DNA from 2 places in the Turicibacter faecis genome. Region 2 is predicted to be linked to the other one. Evidence: riboswitches for the same ligand, from Rfam matches in the RefSeq annotation. Region 2 holds a riboswitch; the other holds the start of a gene.
The links. A riboswitch is a leader RNA that binds a small molecule or an ion and turns the genes downstream of it on or off. The one in region 2 is predicted to bind lysine.
Positions count from the first base shown of each region.

Region 1 (10,780 bases), 830 kb from region 2:
TTCTGATACGGATAAGGGGTATTAAATCGGCGGTTAATTCGATTCTTAGCCACTGTTCCAACAGTTCCTTTATACGAACGATATTTACGTGATTTATGACTAAACTTAACGCAAATAATTCCACGCTTTTTCATCAGACGATAGACTTTCTTATGGTTAACCCGATGACCTCGATGATGAAGCTCATCTGTGATTCGACGATAACCATAATTCTCATCATTTTCTTTAAAAATGCTTAAAATAAGATTTTCAAGTTCTTGATCTGGATTCTCTTGCGCCATCTTTTTAACCCAATAATGATAGGTTGATTTAGGAAATTTTGTGACCTTTAAAATATCACTTAATTTAAAATTAGCCGTTAATTCTTGGATGATTCTTGTCTCGATTTGATTCTTTGGTTCCATGGCGTAATCCCATGGGCGTGACACTTTTTTAAGTATTCATTCTCAATTCTGAGTAATTTAATTTCTTCTTCTAATTGTTGTTCACGTGTTAAAGTTTTCGGTTGTTTAGATGCTTTTAATTTTGGCATAGGGCTTTGAGACCTTCCTTTCGGTTTAAGTAATGCCTCTACACCGCCTTTTAGAAACGTTGCATTCCAATTCGCAATCGTTCCTATATCTGATATTCCAAAATGAATAGCAGTTTGGCTATATGAAGCACCTGTTGTCTTGATATAGTTTAATACATTTAATTTAAATTCTCCAGTATATACTTGTTTTTCTTTTGGTTGTAATCCGTTTTTTCCTTCTTGTTTATACTGTCTAACCCATGTTTCAATTTGTGATTGACTTGGAATCTGATATTTCTTAGCAAGCGATCGATAACCTAAAGTCCCTTGTAAATATTCATTAACAATCCTTAATTTGAATTCTGGACTATATTTAGCCATAGAAAAAACACCCCTAACGTTAGATTTTTTAGTCTAACATTTGGGGTGCACATCATAATTAGACCCTTTTTAAAATAGTGAAAATCCGGTGGTTGGAATATCATGTACCTCTACATCAACCGTTATAATAGTGGTCGCCCCATTAGAATCTTGTACGCGATAGGTCACTTCATAAATACCTATTTCATTGACATTAACAGTATTATTAATTACTTCGATGTTAGCAGTCAATTCGCCGTCTTCTTCATCCATTGCCGTCACACCTTCTAATGGATTAAAGCTATCTCCCTTGTTAACAATACGATTCTGTGCATTAATAACTGGAGATTGGTTTCCGATAACTGGAGTCGCAACAGTCACAAGTCGGTGCACGGTTTCGATCTGACCCTCACTATCCGTTACGCGGTAAATAATTTCATAATCCCCTGCTGTAAAAACATCAATTTCTCCTTCAACTACAATTTGTTCCGTTAAATCTACCCCCTCAGCATCTTGCGCCGTAACTCCCTCTAATAAATCAAATTCTTTACCATATGGAATCTCAATATCATCTACCCCGTATAAAATAGGCAACCCGCCTAATGTTGTTTGAATATCCATTGTCACCGTACCAGTGAAATCAATTTTCCCCCCATACTTAGGATAGTCAATCGTCGCTTCAAAGGCGTATTCCACCGTTTGATCCTCCGTCACATTTTCTATCATAATCTGATTGGTAGACTCATCATATATTCCGTTTTTAACCGTAATATCCTCGACTCCCCCTTCAACAGTCTTTATTGGATTGTCGATAATCACATCGCTCCCTTTTTTCACCTTTTGAGTAGGAAGGACTATCTGTTGTTTAGTTAAATCCCCATATCGTAATTCATGATATCGGGTTAGACAACTAATATCACTGACTTGATTACCTGAATAATCAAATACATCTAGTTTTTCCAAATGAGCTGTCGGGGAAATATCTTTAATTTGGTTATTATTCACATACAAATAACCTAGGCCATGAATCTTAGTAAGAGATTCTAACGTTCCTAAGTTATTACCATTAAGATTTAAAGAGACTAAATGTTCTAGGCCTTCTAGGGGGGAAATATCTTCAAGTTGATTACCTTGTAAATCTAAAATATTAAGGTTATCCAACTTATGTAATGGGGTGATGTCTGTTAGTTGATTAAACCCTAATTGTAGATGATTAACATTTTCAAAATACTGAATCCCCTCTAGATTTTGAATTCCCTTATTTGAAAGGGGTAAAAATTGTACCTTTTGTGCCTCTGCTACTGAAATCTTATCGTTTTCCTTTTTCCCCATTTCCTCAAGAATCGCAACTTCTAAACGCTCATCTGGAAATTCAATAAACTCACTCGCATAAACATTCAACGAGGAAATAAATAAAAAGCTAATCAGGCTTGTCATTAGAAGAAGTCTCTTTCTCATTTCGATTACTTCCTTTCAAAAATTTGTTATTTTTAATATGTGTCGTTAAAGGACGATTTATGAATTATTTTTAAAACTTCTCTTTTTTACATTTTTATGGAACTAAAAAAGGATGCCTAAAAGGCATCCTTTTAATTCGTATAATGAGACGTTTCTACCGGTAATCCTTTATAACGCAATCTCGCCTCAATAATATCTTTAATAATTGAATAAATAACCGCAAACATCGGCACCCCAATAATCATTCCTATCAATCCAAATAATTTTCCAGCAACTAATATCGCAAATAAAATCCAAAATGCTGAGATTCCAATGGAATCACCTAAAATCTTAGGTCCGATAATATTTCCATCCACCTGCTGAATGACAAGAACAATAATTAAGAACCATAAAGCTTGAATAGGTGAAACAAATAAGATAATGATGGCCGATGGAATAGCTCCAATAAACGGACCAAAGAATGGAATAACATTCGTAATACCAATAATCACCGAAATTAAAACCATATATGGCATTTTAAAAATTGCCAAGATAATCAGGGTGAGGATCCCAATAATCACCGAATCGACAATTTTTCCTCCAATAAACTTTCCAAATGTTAAGTTAGTTCGATTCGCTAAATCAAGAATAATGGTTGTATGTTTTGAATTAAAGAGTGAAGTTACTATCTTTTTACCTAAAGCAAAGAATTTTTCTTTATCCGTTAACAAATAAATAGAGATAATAACTCCTAAAATAATATTCCAAATACTTGAGGCTACCGACATGACCATATTTCCTATTAAAGGAAGAATATTCGTTAACAACTGGATGACCCAGTTAGTAATTTCTACAAATTTTTCATTAATAATGGCCATATATTCTTGATCTATATTTCTTTCATATAGTTCTGTTTCAATAAGACTTGTTAACTCTCTTACATATCGTGGAATATCATTAATTAATCCACTAATACTTTCAATCAATTGAGGAAGAACAAATTGCATAAAGAGGTAAACAATGATGAGTGCTGTCACATAAGAAAACAAAATCCCTAATCCTCGGGAAGGAAAATTTCTTATTTTTTTTATCATCTTTATTTTAAAGACTTTTTCTTCATAAAACTTAAGAATAAAATTTAATAAATAAGCAATAACAAATCCAATAATAAACGGTTGGAAAACGACCAGGATTTGATTTAACTTTCCAGTAAAAACATCTAGTTTAGAAATCACATTATTAAATACGATACTTAAACTAATCACAATTAATGCATAAACAGCAATTGTTGTATACTTCTTATCCCAATTGATTTTCATAGCTCCTCCTTAAAACAAACTTTCCCTAGTATTTTTATGCCACTACCTAACGATATAAAAACAGAGCCGTTTTCTACATTTAATACAACAACCAATATCTAAACTGAAGAGATTAGTTAAGAGAACCTCATCTACAACACAAGGTTTTTTTATGATGTAAAAAACTTATCTAGACTTATATACTTATATATATCATAAAACAAAATAAACTTATATATTTATGGATATTTTTATAATTTTTTTCTACATCTATACGTAGCGCTCATACATTTTGGATGATGGATCTAAAATAGAAAAACTGTGTAAATGATAAACATCCCGGTGATTCCCATTATAAAAAGTTAAATGCACATCATCACGGAGATAAATAGCATTGTATCTCCCCTTTCAATAGCCGTATCTTGAATATCGCTATAAGGAGAATAAAACAATAAAAAAAGCACCCCTAACATTAGATTTTTAGTCTAACATTTGGGGTGCACACCAAAGATGATTTTTATTTTAATTTAACATTTCCTGCTAATACATCATATCCCGTATAAGCAAGAGCCGTTGTTGCTATCACTAAGCGATCATGGGCAAAATCTGTAACAGTTGCATCTACCATCTGTTGAGAATGTCCCGTAATTTCACAATCAGCAATTCCGATATACGGATGAATAGTTGGACAAATATTACTAATATTTCCGATATCTACTGACCCTGTGCTCTTAGACGGCTTTTTAATTTCTTCGATTCCTAATGAACGAATATTCTCATTAAATGTCTCTGAAAGAAGTTCATTTGTTTTTAAATCGTCATATGAAATCTCGTAGTTACTCACCTCTAAAGTGGCTCCCGTCATTAAAGCAGCGCCGTTAGCAATCCCTAATACCTTTTCCTTCACAACGGCTAGGTACTCTTTCGTTGCTGCACGAATATAAAATTGGGCGGTTGCATGTTCCGGTACAATATTTGCTGCCACTCCACCGTTCGTAATAATTCCATGCATTCTTACATCTGGCGTCACATGTTGGCGTAAGGCATCAATCCCATTAAATAATTGAATCACCGCATTTAATGCATTAATTCCCTTTTCTGGTGCGGCGGCCGCATGCGCTGGACGGCCTGTGTAATCAAATTGCAACGCCTCCATTGCTAACGATGTCCCGCTCTCTGTCGTAAATCCCGAGGGGTGCACCATCATTACAGCATCCATTCCATTGAACAATCCGGCCTCTGTCATTGTAACTTTAGCACCATTTGTTTCCTCTGCTGGTGTTCCGAAGACATAGACTTTTCCACCAATCTCATCAATTACCTTACTTAATGCAACACCTGCCCCTGCACTCATTACACCGATCATATTATGTCCACAACCGTGTCCAAGTTCAGGTAGGGCATCATATTCACACAAATAAGCCACTGATAATCCAGGTTTTTTACTATCATAAACCGCCTCAAAGGCTGTGTCTAATCCGGCAACTGGACATTTAATTTCAAATCCATTTTCTCGTAAAAAAGTTGTTAATACATTTACCGCTTCGTGTTCCTGATTTCCAAGTTCAGGATGGTCATGAATATATCGATTCATTTCAACTAAACGATCTTTTAACGACTCACTAATTACTTTTAATTGTTCTTTCATGATAAATCCCCCTTACGACCATCCCATAAGAATAGCAATAGTAATAAAAATAATAGCTAAAGCACCAAAAATTAATTGTAATGGCCAAATCCATTTCATCCATTTAGACCATGGAATTCCCGATACACCAAGACAAGCCATTAAGACAGCACTTGTTGGGAAAATCGCATTTGAGAATCCGTCTCCAAATTGGAAAATTAAAATTGATGTTTGTGGCGTAATACCGACTAATTCACCAAGTGGAGCCATAATTGGCATCGTTAATGCCGCTTGTCCAGAACCTGATGAAATAAAGAAGTTAATAAACATTTGAACAAAGAACATCACATAACCTGCTACTAATGATGGTAATTGACCAATAACGTTCGATAAATTATATAAAATGGTATCAATAATTTGACCGTCTTGGGCAATAATCACAATCGCGCGGGCAAAACCTACAACAACAGCAGCACTAATCATATCTTTTGCACCGTGAATAAATGCTGTAGCCATATCATCAAAACTTAAACGTCCGATGATTCCACAAACAATTCCTGTCGCTAAGAACACCGCAGAAATTTCAGGAATAACAAAACCAAATTTCAAGACCCCTACAATGATAATGCCTAAACAAACTAAGATAGAGGCTAAAATTACTTTATGACGCATCGTAAATTCTAATTGTTCTGACTCCATTGCATCCATATCCTGGCGACGAGCTTGATCGATTTCATAAGCTGGACTTAAAGTTGGATTCTTTTTAATACGTCGTCCGTACCACATTAAATATAAGGTTGAAACGATGGTTGTCACTAACCAAATAACTGTACGGAAACCAACACCTGTTCCGGCTGGAACTTGCGCAATGCTTTGAGCAATCCCAACAGAAAATGGATTTAACATTGCCGTAGCAAATCCGACAATACATCCCATATAAGAAAGCGCCATCGCCATGATACTGTCATAACCTAATGCTAAACATAAAGGAATTAACATGGCGATAAATGGAATTGCTTCTTCCGTCATCCCAAAGACAGCTCCACCTAATGAGAAAAGACCCATAATAACAGGAATCATTAATAATTCTTTTCCTTTAAATGATTTAACCGCGTTTGTAATACCCGCGTCAATAGCACGAGTTTTAGTAATAATCGCAATCGAACCACTCACAATAAATAAAAAGGCAATAATTTCAGCTGCCCCCACGATTCCATGGATTGGAGCCTGTAGTAAACTAAATAATCCTTGAGGTGTTGATTCAACATATGAAAATGAATCATTTACAACGACCGTATTTCCTAAATCATTTACGACACGTTCATACGTTCCGGCTGGGATAATCCAAGTTGCAATGGCAACCAAAACTAAAATTGCAGTTACAATCACCAACGTGTGTGGAACTTTAAATTGTTTTTTTTCTTTCACACTTGCACATGTTGTTTTGTTTTCTAAACTGATCATAATACTCCCCCTACTCTTTAATTTTTAAATAGTTCTAGATAAAAAAAGCCTTGAGCTTTTCACTCAAGACTTCTCAAAAAGAATACACGATTCCTATTGGGGATTCTTAAATGATAGCTCTCCACGATGATCAAACCGTGACAATGTTAAATATATTTTATTTAACACCAGCTCTATAATCTTAAAGTATCAATTATAGGCTTCGGCGAGAATTCCTTTCCTATTGCATCAACATCTTCACTCCTCAATAGTACTCTTAATTACCGCACCTCTATCTAAAAACTATTCAAATAAATATGTTCTTATCATACCCTATTCCCTAGTGAAAGACAAGGTCCTTTTCATTAAATTTCCCTGTCCTACTCCTGTTTTTTCAATGAATACGCTCTCTGTTTAATTAAACTAAAAAAAAGAATCAAACAGATCCACTGTTTGATTCTTTTTCCATGATAATATGCTAACAGGATTCCCCTGTGATTTATCATAATAGATTGCTCCCCAACCCTAATTCTCTTTTTTATTTAATTCTTTAAAAAGCCCTGAGGGCCATATCAGGACTTTTTAGATATAACCGTACTAAGTTGGGATGATTTAAATGCGAAATGATAGCGATCCATAAATTATCCACAGATATACATTGAATTGGGTTAACCCTGTTTGACTTAACTCCCTCATCCTAATTTCCACTGTTTCATTACGGTTTCTTACAAAAATTAATTTCTTATCAAGCATTCGTCCTAATCCGTCAATAAGATAGTTAATCTTCGCAATGCTATCCACAACGTATTTAATTACACTGTCATTTTATCTTACTTTTCAACTAAATACAACGTTTTATATCCGTTAAAATGTCAAATTTTCTATTTTTATCGATTAATACGCATAAAAATAGAAAATTATCATTTATTTTATGTTTTATCCCTTCGAAATGTCGAAAAAAGATATTATATGTAGGCGGAATAGCGTTGTGGATAATCTATCCCAAACCTGTGGATAATTGAATCAAACTGTGGAAAAAGGCACAAGATAGACTCACTCTATTTTATGTCTTATCTCATCCATCAAACTATTTTTTTAATGAGATCGAGCGGATGAAGCGGTCGGTATCCATTAAAAAAGCGATTATTATTTTGAATCAAAAAATTTTCGAAAAAAATAACAATCTTTAATTCCCATCATAAACTACATTGAAGGGGGCGATTTAATGAGTACCTTTAATGAGAATAAGTTATGGGTCAATAACCGATTAAACCGTTTATACCAATTACACCCTAGACGGTACACATTGACCCACTCTGATCAGACGGGAGAACTCTTTTTAGTCATTGGATCCGAATTTGCCTATGAACAACTAACAACAAAGCGTGATGAGGTCGTTGGTGAATGGTTAGCTCATCAGTCTGGTCACCCTTACTTTTATATTTACATTCGGCTTGATGGAATTGATGGAACTGCCTCAACAGAAAAAAGAAATGAAATCTTTCTACGCGAACTCCCTTTAGCATTAAAAGCTATTAAAAAGGGGGATGAATCCTTTTTTCAATTCTATCCCCAGTTTCTACAAGCCCCTATTTATGTTTTTTTCCAATCCCAAGATTCCCACCTAAATCGGACGGATTGTTTTGGTTGCTTTAATGACTATTGAATCCTTTTATAAAACCCGGTACATTCGTGAACACGTTTGTACTTTTTCTTTATCTTCTCACTATCCTTTCCAACATACTGACAAAAAGTTTGTACCGGAATTAATCCATCAACTTTGGATGCGATCCCATCACTGCCCTCAATGTAAACATGTAAATAGGTCCCTAATTTTTCAAATTGTTGATGAAGGTACCATTCATGAACCCATAGATCGTCACGGGTCCACGCCTCGAGATAAGTAATCTCACTCTTAACTAATCTATTTTGTGCTTCTAATAACAAAGCCTGCCCTACCCCTTGCCTACGATAATCCGGGTGCACGGCCAAATGCGTAATCATCCCCCCTAACGTCTGATCCGCCGTGCAAAGAGTCATCGGTTTCTCTTCACACTCGATATCTAAAAGACCAATGACTTTATCATCCTCTATCGCAACGAGTTCAATAGCCGGGTTTCTATAGGTTTCCTTTTGATTAAGGACAATATCATAGTAGGCTGTATCTAGAAAAGATAACACCCGACAATGTAACCACCCACGCTCATCCTCCTGTTGATAAGTGCGAATTTCCATTTCATCATCTCCCCAACCTTTTTATTTTTATTATATACATCCGTCCTAATGACCATGCCATTTTTATCTACATTGAATCATTCAAAGTTTCATTTATTAATTTATCTTAGCATATCCTTTACTGTACAAGAATGAGTTCTTTAAATCCTTTCATGGGGAAGTGATAACATGGGATGGTTTAACGGAAGAACGGCTGCTATTTGTATTATTCTATTCATCGTCTTTGCCTTGTTATACACTGATTTCTTTGATGAAATTAAACGGTAAGACGATAATAAAGGGTACCTTCGTCTTCGGTTTCATGTATGAACTATACGACTGGTACCTTTTCTTATGACCCAAATTATGACTCAAACAGGAAGTCAGAGAATACATCTTGCGCAAAAGATTTATTCCTAATTGCTCAAAAGGAGAAAATAAACTAAAAGATACGTCCTACCGTACTCGTCTAAACTGTCTCCGACTAAAGAAATCGCCTATTCGTTTTATTCAACAAGTAACTTTTCCCACGTGATGCGATTAAATTTTTTTCCTGATAAAACATGATTCGCATTTACGGCCCCTGATTCAAAATAAATTTCTAACGGTTTCAGATGATGAGATTACCTACGTTAAACGCCACTCACATGATAGGCAATAAAAAAACAGATGGAGTCATCCACCTGTTTTTTTATTGCCTATGAATGTCAACTGACAACGCTCCATTTAAACTTACACCAATGGTCGGTCATATAATCCCCACTCTAAATGTACATAACGATACATAGGATTCCCCTCTTGCATTCCCACGTTAAGGCCACTTATTAATGTTTTGGTTCCTTTTTCATTCGCCCATTGTTCACAGGCCCTAATTAATTGCATTAAATATTCCCGACATCGATAGTCTTCCTTTAAAAATAAACCTTCTAAATAAGATTCCCCCTGTCTTAACCTCACATACGCTAGACCAATTACCTCATGATTCAAAATGGCTAAAAAGTATGCCGCGTCTTTTCCTTGAATCGATTCTAATACGTTAAGTGCCATCGCATGTAACGAATGATCTGGCCACAATACAAGGGCCAATTGGGCTACATCCAATACATCTTTTACATTTCCTCGTCTAACCTCCACTAAATTCCCTCCCCGTCTATTATCATAAATCTTATAAAAGCAATCTCTATTCAATCAACACGACTTCCCTTCATTTTTACACTAATTAACTGATGGGCCCCTTTTATTAAAGCGCATACAGTTTCATTAACTCTCATTATAACATATGCAAAAAAGTGCTTACAAATAATCTTACTTACTTATTTAAAATATGGTATAATGTCTTCGAGAAGGAGGGGATTTTAGACTATGTACTGCTTCAAACCAAAAGCTGACTACTCACGACTAGACTTTATGCTTTACTACTGTGGAACAAGTCAAGTAGAAAAACATCAGTCTTGGGGACCGGGGATTCGTGACTACTATAGTTTATATTATGTAACGGAGGGGTCTGGCTACTTAACTATTGATGGACAAGATTATACGCTAGTGGAGGAAACGTGTTTTTTAGTTCCGCCCGGTGCAATCGTTAACTATAAACCAGACCTACTAAATCCATGGACCTACTACTTTGTGAGTTTTAATGGTGAACACGTCCCAGAATATTTAGAGCGAATTGGTTTATCGGAGAAAACACCTATTTTAAACTGTCAAAATAGCAAACAAATCGAAACGTGCTTTGATTATATTTTAGAATCTGCTAAACATCCAAAAAGCGCAGATTTACAAGCAATCAGTGGATTTTACTCTCTACTTGGGGCACTTTGTGACCACAGCTTGCCACAACCGCCTAAAGTTAAAGTATCTAATCGACAATCGGATTATATTCGTCAAGCC
Region 1 is NZ_AP028127.1:199,834-210,613, reverse strand. It holds gene AACH31_RS01075 (IS3 family transposase) at 1-404, opposite strand, end outside; gene AACH31_RS01070 (helix-turn-helix domain-containing protein) at 359-892, opposite strand; gene AACH31_RS01065 (immunoglobulin-like domain-containing protein) at 962-2,329, opposite strand; gene AACH31_RS01060 (AI-2E family transporter) at 2,461-3,627, opposite strand; gene AACH31_RS01055 (M20 family metallopeptidase) at 4,124-5,254, opposite strand; gene AACH31_RS01050 (YfcC family protein) at 5,267-6,697, opposite strand; lysine riboswitch at 6,804-6,979, opposite strand; gene AACH31_RS01045 (staygreen family protein) at 7,902-8,342, shown strand; gene AACH31_RS01040 (GNAT family N-acetyltransferase) at 8,336-8,911, opposite strand; gene AACH31_RS01035 (GNAT family N-acetyltransferase) at 9,623-10,024, opposite strand; gene AACH31_RS01030 (AraC family transcriptional regulator) at 10,253-10,780, shown strand, end outside.
Region 1: it holds a riboswitch for lysine, as region 2 does, so the genes downstream of both, AACH31_RS01050 (YfcC family protein) here and AACH31_RS08935 (Na+/H+ antiporter NhaC family protein) in region 2, are expected to answer to the same signal.

Region 2 (10,780 bases):
TAAAAATGTGGAAAAAAGAGGATGTTAACGAGATAAGGTCATGTTTGGATTATCTACTAATTAGTGGAAAAAAAGAACACAAAATAGACACATTTCAATCATTTTTTGAACATAACCTTATGTAATAATAACTGAGGATGAAAATGATAATAAATTTTCTCCCCTTTGATTTTCTTATTCATTATGTTTTCTCACTCCCTAAACGGATCGTGTTCCCCCACGACCGTTTACCAACCTTAAGAGTTCCCCCTCTTAAGGTTTTTTTTATTTTTTTAAAAAAAAGAAAGGAGAGTTGTTTAAAAATAAAAGCTTCGCCCCATAATAGGGGTGAGTAGAGATGACTCCCCCCAAGTTAATAGTCGTCCGGCTATACTTTAAATGATGGTTTAAAGTTCTCTATTTCAAAGATAAGTCATTTATAATTATCCTTTTCTGATAGTTATAAATATTTTTTCTCCAATTCTCTCAACCTCTCTTTAATATAAAAAAAGGAACCGACTTGCAGTTTCCCCCCTGCGATCGGTTCCTTTTTGATTTATTTTGAAATTTCTTCCCTTGATTTTCTGTTTCGTTTCGCATAGAAGATAACCGCGATTAAGCAAACGGCCATGACTCCGTAGGCGATGAGTAAGCTTTGACTCAGTCCAAATACTAAATACCCGATGGCAGCAATCGTTGCTGATAGTAGGGCGTAAGGAAGTTGAGAGTTAAAGTGTGCGCCGAGGTCACATCCCGCTCCTGTTGCAGAAAGCAATGTGGTATCTGAAATGGGTGAGGCGTGATCTCCGAAGATCGCTCCTGATAAGACAGCGGCCATAATCGGAATCATGAGATCCATGTCTAGGGCAGCAGCGACTGAACCCGCAATTGGAAGTAAGATACCGAATGATCCCCAAGAGGTTCCCGTCGCAAATGCCATGAAACTAGCGACCATAAACATGACCATTGGAATGAGTCCTGGTGCAATATTAGCCTGTGTAATGAGTGAAGCAAGATACCCACCTGCATCAAGTGTACCAACGAGGTCACAAATTGCCCAAGCTAATAATAAGATGATGATGGCTCCGACCATTGATTTCATCCCTAGGAAAAATGCTTTTGTATATTGAGCGAATGAAATTTCGCGTGCCATGATGTGGCGGCAAGTCAGTGCCATTGAAACAACGAGTCCAGCTAATCCTCCGATGCGGAGTGAAGTCGCTAAACTAATGTTTTCTAGGATGGCAAAGAAGAGATTGAAGTCTGATTCTGAGTTGATTGCTCCTGTGTATCCCGTATATGCCATGGTACAAACGGTCACGATAATTAAAGTTAAGATTGGGGCGATTAAATCCCATACGGATCCTTTAGATGATTGAGCATCCATTTCTTGAGCGGTCGCCTCAGCATGAGTGAGTGAGGTGTCTTGCTGATTGAGGGCACTTTCTTCATAGGTTTTCATTAATCCAATATTGAAGTTATATTTAATGACGATGAAGACCATGATGACCGTTACAAGAACATAGAAGTGGTAAGGGATTGTTGTTAAAAAGGCAGAAAACGTATTATAAGTCGCTCCTGTGCTTGCAAAAATAACCGCCATCGATCCCATGATTCCTGTTGACCAGCTTGAAATAGGTGAAATAACACAAACAGGTGCTGAGGTTGAATCGACGATATAAGATAATCGTGCCCGTGAGACACGTTGTTCTTTTGCTAATGGTTTAGAGACGTTTCCAACAACAAGGGCGTTAAAGTAATCATCGACAAAGATAAGAATTCCTAAGAGGGCTGCCGTATATTGAACACCCTCACGTGATTTAACGCGTTTAATAATGGCATTGGTGAAGGCTGTGGCTCCCCCTGATAAAACAATATAAGCGGTGATGACCCCAAGGGCAAGTAAGAAGAAAATAATGGACATGTTCCAGTCATTTAAGAATCCGAAGAGTCCATTTTCTTCAACGATAAGTCCGCTAAATGACCTCATTAAGATTTCTAATGTTTGAAGCGGGTTAAAGTTGGCCAAAATAAAGGCGGCTGATAATGCCCCGACCCCAAGTGATAAAACAACACGACGCGTTAAGATGACAAGGGCAATGGTCAGTAACGCGGGAATTAAAGAATAGATTGTTCCAGTCATATAAAATCCTCTCCCTTTGTTTAATTTGAATAAGTAACTGTCCTTTTGATAAAAAAAAGAGTCATGTTGAGTTAAACTCTAACATGACTCTTCAGGCCTACGAGAAGTAGACGTCAGATGACAGGTATCATTTAACTCTCCGATCATTAGTCCTCCACTACTTTCGTAGTGACAGTGTTAAGCCTATTTAACGTAACACCAGCACAAGTTTGATTGACACAAACAAGACTTCGGCATGGACACCTTTTGGAATTTGTCATGGACGTCACTCTCGAAATTCCTACTCATTGGCCATGCGCCTCTAACTCATCAAAGAGAACAAGCAACGTATTCAATTAAGCCTATTGTAGCACCTTTTAAAAGATAGTCAAGTATTACCATTTAATTTTTTTTAGGGAAGAGAAAGGGTTGTCGTAAAATGTAGAGATTTCAGTGTAAAATGTGAGCGAATGTGGTAAGATTAAAAGATAAATGAAAAAATACAGTTGGAGGTTTAAATAAATGAAGATGTCTCCTTTAAAGGTTGGTCAAGAATTTTTAGTTACCATTAAACGTATCGGTATTAACGGTGAAGGAATCGGCTATTATAAAAAGCAAGCCGTGTTTATTCCAGGAACACTAGTCGGCGAAGAGGTTGTCGCGACGTGTACACGCGTGGCAAATGGTTATGCAGAGGCTGAAGTGGTTCGTATTAAGCGTAAATCAAAACATCGCGTTCAACCGGCGTGCGAAGTTTATGGGCAATGTGGTGGATGTCAATTACAACATATGTCTTATCAAGAGCAATTACGTATTAAACGTGATGCTGTGTCTCAGGCCATTGAGCGCTATACAAGTTTAGATCCAGATGAGTGTGATATTCGTCCGACGATGGGAATGAATGACCCTTATAATTATCGTAATCGCGCGCAAATGCCGGTCGGTTATGATGAAGATGGAATTATGGTCGGATTTTATAGTATGAACTCACGCGAGTTAGTAAATGTGACGGATTGTGATGTTCAGTATGAGGAAATTAATAAGGTTATTAATCATGCGGTTGATTTATTAGATGATTATAAAGTATTTGCGTATGCACCGAAGACGCGTAAAGGGACGGCACGCTATATTGTGGTTCGCCGCGGGTTTAAAACGGGTGAGGTTCAGGTGACATTTGTTTTTGCGAATAATGATTTTAAAAAGATGTATTCGTTGGCGAAAGATTTAATGAAATACTGCCCAGATGTTAAATCGGTGTATGTGAGCATTAACGGCGAAGATACGCACGAGATTTTAGGAAAAGAGTTGCAACATGTAGCGGGTGAGAAGTTTATTTCGGATGAGTTAGGACGATTTAAATTTAATTTATCACCACGTGCCTTTTATCAGTTAAACCCAGAACAAACGGTTAAATTATACAATCAAGTGAAGTATGCGGCGGCTTTAAAGGGAACAGAGAAAGTCGTTGATGCTTATTGTGGGGTTGGAACGATTGGTCAATGGGTTGCGGATAAAGCAAGCGAGGTTCGCGGGGTTGATATTACGCGTCAAGCGATTAATGATGCGAAGGAAAATGCGAAGTTAAACGGATTAACTAATACGTATTACGCAGTTGGAAAGGCTGAGCAAATTGTTCCAAAGTGGGCGAATGACGGATTCAAACCGGATGTTGTGATTGTGGATCCTCCACGTACAGGATTAGGGGAAGAATTAATTGAAATGTTAAAACGCGTTCAACCGCAAACGATTGTCTATGTGTCATGTAATCCTTCAACGATGGCGAAAAATTTAAAAGAATTAACGAAAAAGTATCGCGTTGATTACATTCAACCGATTGATATGTTCCCTCAAACGTCTCACGTGGAATGTGTCGTACGTCTTGTTCGTAAAAACAAACCATTAAAACGAAAATAAGAGGATGTTGGTTGCCTACGTTAGCTTCGGCTCGTAGGCAATTTTTTATGGTGCCGTTTGATGAGGGAGTATTTAAACGATGGGAGGAGAAGAAGCTTGAGGCCTTAACGCTACAACGGTATACTTAGTTTAAATGAATTAAATGTGATGGAGGGATTATGTTGTTGATAAGAAAACAGACGACGAAGGATGATGAAATCATCCATACAGTGATTAAAGCGGCGTTTGAGCAGGCAGAACACACGGATGGGAATGAACATGAGCTCGTCAAGGCATTAAAGAAGGGAGAGGCGTTTATTAAAGATTTATCTCTCGTTGCCGAGATAGATGGGAAAATTGTAGGTTATATTTTGTTTACCGAGGCTAAGGTGGGACGCGAAACGGTGTTAGCACTAGCCCCGTTAGCGGTGCTTCCTGATTATCAAAGGTCGGGCATTGGGCTTGCCTTAATCAACGAGGGACATAACAGGGCGCGTGAATTAGGTTATGATTATTCGGTTGTCTTAGGCAGTGAAACTTACTACCCAAAGGCCGGTTATTTACCAGCAGCTACCTTTGGAATTAAGCCACCTTTTGAGGTGCCAAGCGAGAATTTTATGGCGTATCCACTAAAAGAAGAGGTACCGAAGGTGTGTGGAACGATCAAGTATGCCAAAGAATTTGGAATTGATTAATCCAACTTCTTTTGGCCGAGCGATGGATTAAATGAAAGACTGTTAAAGAGTCGGCTCCGGCTCTTTTTCATTTTTTAGCCTAAAAATTTGAGCGAGACTTAGAGATTTGGAATAAGATAGGTGTTTTTTTTACATATTAAACATAGTTGAGATTAAAGGGAGGGAATGACAGATAGGTAGATTTGTGTAAAGGAAAGATAATGGAATCGGATGATAAAATAATGAAATGAGATGCAATTCTTGTGTCCAAGAGGTTAATTTTGTATAATCATCCTATAAGTTAGCTTATGCTAACCATTTGATGCGAGATGGTTAAATTTAAAGGAGGACGAGTCAAACATGAAAAAAGCATTTTTATCTTTTATGAGTTTTTTTGTTTTAGTTGGATTACTTGTTGGATGTTCTAAGTCACCAAAGGAACCGGATCAACAAGAGACAGTTGAAATGGTAACGGTCACAGATGTGAAGGGTGACGTTGAAATTCCAAAGGACCCAAAACGTATTGTTGATATTAGTGGAGCTAGTGATATTTTATCGTTAATCGGATACGAGGTTATCGGGACAGCTAATAGTGATGGATATGATTACACAATCTTACCAACCTATTTAGAAGAGACGTTAGCTGATGCTCAAATTTTAGGATATAGTATGTTAGCGGAGATGGATGTTGAGGCGATTATGGCGCTTAATCCGGATTTAATTATTATTTCTACGGTGCAAGAGAAGATGTATGATCAGTTATCAAAAATCGCGCCTGTTGTGATGGTTGAGATGAAACAAGTGGATTGGAAAGAGGATTTCTTACATGTGGCAGGGGTATTTGGAAAAGAGGCCGAGGCACAAGCTTGGATTGATAATTATTTAGCGAAAGCAAAAGAAGTCGGTGAACAAATTAAAGCGACTTATGGAGCGGATAGTACGTATCTTTCATTTTTAGCGAGTGCGGGAAGTTTATTCATTTTTGATCAAGCGGGACTTGGATCGATTTTATATAATGATATGGGATTATTAAAACCAGTCGGAATGCCAGAGCAAGAAGATATTAGTTTACCAGTTGTTTCTTTAGATGGATTAGCATCTATTGAGGCAGATTATATTTTTGCAGTGGGAACAGATGAGGATTTAAAAACGTTAGAAGAGAGCAGCATTTGGAAAGGAACAAAGGCAGTAAAAGAAGGGAATGTTGTGATTTTACCGGCAAGTCCATATTTTAATCAAGGTTATAGCCCAATTGGACGTTTAGCATTTGTTGATGAAGTACAAAGTTTATTAGCGGGTATGCATGAATAAGAAAGTAACCCTTTTAGTTACGTTATGCAGTTTATTCGCAATAATCGGGCTAATTGTTGCGATTTGTGCGGGTGCGAAAAGTATCCCGTTGCAGACAGTGATCGATAGTATTTTTCATTATGAAGATATTTTAGATATGCAGTTAGTTAGAGATGTTCGGATACCAAGAGCTATTTGTACCGCCTTTATAGGCGGTCTTCTTGGTATTACGGGTGCAATGATGCAAGGGGTGACAAGGAATCCTGTTGCGGAACCGTCACTTATGGGGATTACTCAAGGGGCGACATTCGCCATCGCTTTGATGGGGGCAAGTTCAGGGTTATTAGGTCTTTTTGGTTATATGTTTGCGGCATTTATCGGAGCGTTAGTGAGCGGAACCCTCGTTTTACTTTTTAGTATGAAGAGTGCGCGTCATATGAATATGTCAAAGCTATTACTTGCAGGAACTGCCTTGAGTACTTTTTTTATTTCCATGGCAACTGTTATTGCCCTATTAACGAATAAATCTCAGAATCTAGCGTTTTGGTTAGCGGGTGGATTCCGCGCGACGACATGGGCGAGCGTCCAACTCGTGTTAATCGTGGGTGTGTTGACGACGATTCTCGCTTTGTTTTTAGCACCTAAAATTAATGTTGTTAATTTAGGAGAAGATGTTTGTATTGGATTAGGGGAAAATCCTAATCGAATTCGCATGCAAACGTTACTCTTAATTATTCCGATGTGTGCAGTTTGTGTGGCAGTCGCCGGAAATATCGCATTTGTTGGACTGATTGTTCCTCATATTATTCGACGATGGGTGGGACAAGATTATCGGGTGATTATGCCTCTTTCTTTCCTATTTGGATCAACGCTTGTTATTTGGGCGGACGTGTTAGCACGGTTAGTTAATCAGCCTTACGAAACACCGATTGGTTTATTTACTTCATTAGTCGGGGTTCCTTTATTTATTTGGATGGTGAGAAAGGAGGGCGCTTAGTGAATAAACGATTGATTGTCATCAGTTTAAGTTTAAGTCTTCTGTTAGTGGCCATTTTTTTAGTCGCTATTAGTCTTGGAAGTTATCAGATGTCTGTTTACGAGGTGATAGCGACGCTCATGGGGAATGGATCGAAGCTTCAAAACGCCACTATTTTTGATATTCGCCTCCCACGTCTTTGTGTCGCCCTTGTGGTCGCTGTTTGTTTAGCCACATCGGGTTGTGTGTTGCAAAGTGTCACAAGAAATGAGTTAGCTGAACCGGGGATGATTGGGATTAATGCAGGTGCCGCTCTTGCGGTTGTGTTGCTTATCTCTTCGGGACAACGGACGTATTATAGTGAGATTGGAAATCTTTCACTCTTTATCATGCCAATCGTCGCAATCATCGGGAGCTTTGTGAGTGGGGTTCTCATTTATCGATTAAGTTATAAAAAAGGAATTGTACCGACTCGGTTAATTTTAACGGGGATTGGAGTAAATGTTGGAATTAATGCGTTTATTTCTCTTTATCAGTTAAAGATGTCACAGGGCGATTATAACCAAGTGTTGACGTGGACGAGTGGGAGCCTTTGGGGAAGTAGTTGGAAATTCTTCTTTTTAATTTTACCGCCTGCTCTTTTATTTTTAGGGCTCACCCTGTATAAATCAAAGATTTTAGATGTTTTAGACTTAGGCGATGAAATTTCAACAGGGCTTGGAGTTAAGGTTGAGGCGGAACGTAAACGTCTATTCTTTTTTGCGATTGTGTTATCTGCATTAGCAACAGCTGTTGCAGGTAATATTGCCTTTTTAGGGTTATTGGGGCCCCAACTGGCAAAACGCTTAGTCGGTCCAGTTCATCGAAGACAATTGCCGATTGCCTGGTTGGTGAGTGGTGTTATTATTTTAATAGCGGATTCGATTTCAAGAAATATGTTTTCACCGATTGAGATTCCGGTCGGAATTACTATTTCAATTGTTGGTGTTCCTTATTTTATCTATTTAATGTTAAAAGAATAGTGTTGTGGGAGGTGTTAGAATGGAAGCTATTAAAGTTTCACAGTTAGACGTAGCCTATGATGATAAATACATTATTAAAAATATGAATCTTGAAATTCCTAAGGGAAAGATAACGATGATTATTGGATCGAATGGGTGTGGAAAGTCGACCTTATTAAAATCGATTGCGCGTATTATTATGCCGAAAAAAGGGGATATTTTATTAAATGGTGTCGCGTTAAAAGAGCAGGCTCCAAAGGAAATTGCGAAAAAGATGGCCGTCTTGCCACAAAGTCCATCGGTTCCATCAGGACTTTTGGTGAAGGAATTAGTGTCGTATGGTCGCTTTCCTTATCAAAGTGCGATGGGTGGTTTAAAGCAAAAAGATATTGAACTCATCAATTGGGCGATGGAAGTGACCGGCATTTCTGATTTCGCGAATCGTCCGGTCGATCGTTTATCGGGTGGACAGCGTCAGCGCGCATGGATTGCGATGGCATTAGCACAAGATACGGAAATTTTAGTCTTAGATGAACCGACGACGTATTTAGATATGGCGCATCAGCTTGAAATTTTATTATTACTAAAGAAATTAAATCAGGAAGCTAATCGGACGATTGTCATGGTTTTACACGAACTAAATAATGCCACAAAATTCGCTGATTATTTGGTTGGGGTAAAAGAAGGAGAAGTGGTTTTCGCAGGACATCCATTAGAAGTAGTGACAACGGATCATTTGAGAACGTTGTATGGGATTGAGGCAACGCTACAATTAGATGAAAGTAAGCAATATCCTATTTGTGTAGATTTTAATATCGCGCGATAGAAGTTATTCATTAGGAGACATCATGGGAAAAACGTTATATGAGAAAAATTTTAATATTTTAGTTTTAGGGCAAGTTATTTCGTTGTTTGGAAGTTCGATTCAACGATTTGCTTTGTCTTTGTATTTGCTGGATTTAACGGGATCGGCCGGGATTTTTTCAGCTATTTTGGCCCTTTCAATGGTTCCTGTTGTCTTGATTTCACCGATTGCGGGAATGTTAGCTGACCGGGGGAATAAAAAACGGTTAATGATAGGGCTTGATAGTTTAAGTGCTTTATTATTGCTTGTTTATGTATGGATTGTTTTTAACGGCCAAGACCATGTTTTAGTGATTGCAACAGTCATGGTTTTGTTGTCAACGATTTCTACGATTTATCAACCGGTTGTTAATACGTGTGTTCCACTGATTGTCAGCCGAGACCATTTAGTAAGAGCCAATGCCATTATTCAGCAAGTCGCTTCGTTAAGCCAATTTTTAGGTCCTATTTTGGCAGGTCTTTTATACGGCTTTTTTGGGATTACGGGTGTTGTCATCATTAATTTAGTTAGCTTTTTATTCTCTGCGCTCTTAGAGTTATTTTTGGAAATTCCGCATCAACGCCGGGAGGGACAACAATCATTTAAAGCGGCGTTTATGACCGATATGAAGGAAAGTTATCATTATTTGAGACATGAGAATTTAATTGTCTGTCGCATGCTCTTATTTTCTGGATTTTATAACTTATTTTTAGTTCCGGTCTTTAGTGTGGCAACCCCTTACTTGATTAAGGTGACGTTTGCTTTATCGTCTGAGGTTTATGGATGGGCTGAAGGGATGATTGCTCTTGGAATGATTGTCGGAGGATTCATCATTACTTATAGGCCAAACCATTTTCATATTAAACGAGTTTATCAACTTCTATATTTGACCTCTGTTTCGATGATGCTAATGGGTGGAGTTGTTTACCTTTTTCATTTCGGCTTTATTGATGCAGCGACAAGTGTTGTGCTTTTCACCGTTTGTGGAATGATTATTATGGGGGTGCTTGGAATTGCCAACGTGCTAAGCGCGGCTTATTTATATCAGGCTGTTGATGGAGCAATCCTCGGAAAAATTTTAGCCTTTGGTTCGGCGTTTGCGACGTTGTGTATTCCACTTGGACAAATATTATTTGGTGGTCTTTTAGAGGTTTTATCTCAAAAACTTTATTTGTTAATCCTTATGGCCGCGTTCTTTGTTTTTTTAGTGACCTTACTGGTCAGATGGAATGTTCGATTAATTAAAGAAGATGAAAAATCCCAGTCTATTTAAATGGACTGGGATTTATTGTTTATTTTTGTATTGGAGAGGCGTACAGTTAAAGGCTTTTTTAAAGGTTTTAATAAAGTTACTCGGATAAGGGTAGCCGACGTGCTTGGCGATATCAGCAATACTCATCTCCGTGGTGCAAAGAAGGTTGGTTGCAATGGAGAGGCGATGAGTCGTAATAAATTCTCCAATGGTCATGTGGTAATAGTGTTGAAACCCGGCCTTTAATTTTTGGGGATGAAGCATAACAAGTTCGCTTAGTTTTTCAATCGTAGGAGGGGTGGCAAAGTTTTCAATCAGTAAATCATGTGCTCGTTGGATACTCTTTATATCGGTAACTGTTAATTTAAGATAGCGATTCCCGACTTTTACTTTCCCATAATCAATTTGATGGGTAAACGTATTTTCAGGGGAATGTTCAATATTTGTGAAAATAAGCGAAATACATTCGAGAATGGAACTTTCTAGTCTTAGAGGATCAAGTTTGTTTTTTTGCGAAAGGGTCTGCATGTGTTGAATCACGTTCATCACCTCCAGCGGCAGGTAATGATACGTGTAGTTTTCAATAAAAGAGTCGAAGCTAATGGTTGTTTGTAATAGGGGAGCGATGACTTCATTAAAATAAGCTTCGTAAATCGTAATTTCAGCGCCATGAAAATGTTGCCCTTGTTGCCATGTTTGTGTCCCAATTAAGTTTTTTTCGACGACGAAGAAAGAGGACGGTGTGAAGG
Region 2 is NZ_AP028127.1:1,798,466-1,809,245, reverse strand. It holds gene pdaA (delta-lactam-biosynthetic de-N-acetylase) at 1-3, shown strand, start outside; gene AACH31_RS08935 (Na+/H+ antiporter NhaC family protein) at 536-2,122, opposite strand; lysine riboswitch at 2,262-2,434, opposite strand; gene rlmD (23S rRNA (uracil(1939)-C(5))-methyltransferase RlmD) at 2,624-4,015, shown strand; gene AACH31_RS08925 (GNAT family N-acetyltransferase) at 4,177-4,689, shown strand; gene AACH31_RS08920 (ABC transporter substrate-binding protein) at 5,029-5,979, shown strand; gene AACH31_RS08915 (FecCD family ABC transporter permease) at 5,972-6,955, shown strand; gene AACH31_RS08910 (FecCD family ABC transporter permease) at 6,955-7,956, shown strand; gene AACH31_RS08905 (ABC transporter ATP-binding protein) at 7,976-8,761, shown strand; gene AACH31_RS08900 (MFS transporter) at 8,784-10,052, shown strand; gene AACH31_RS08895 (helix-turn-helix transcriptional regulator) at 10,065-10,780, opposite strand, start outside.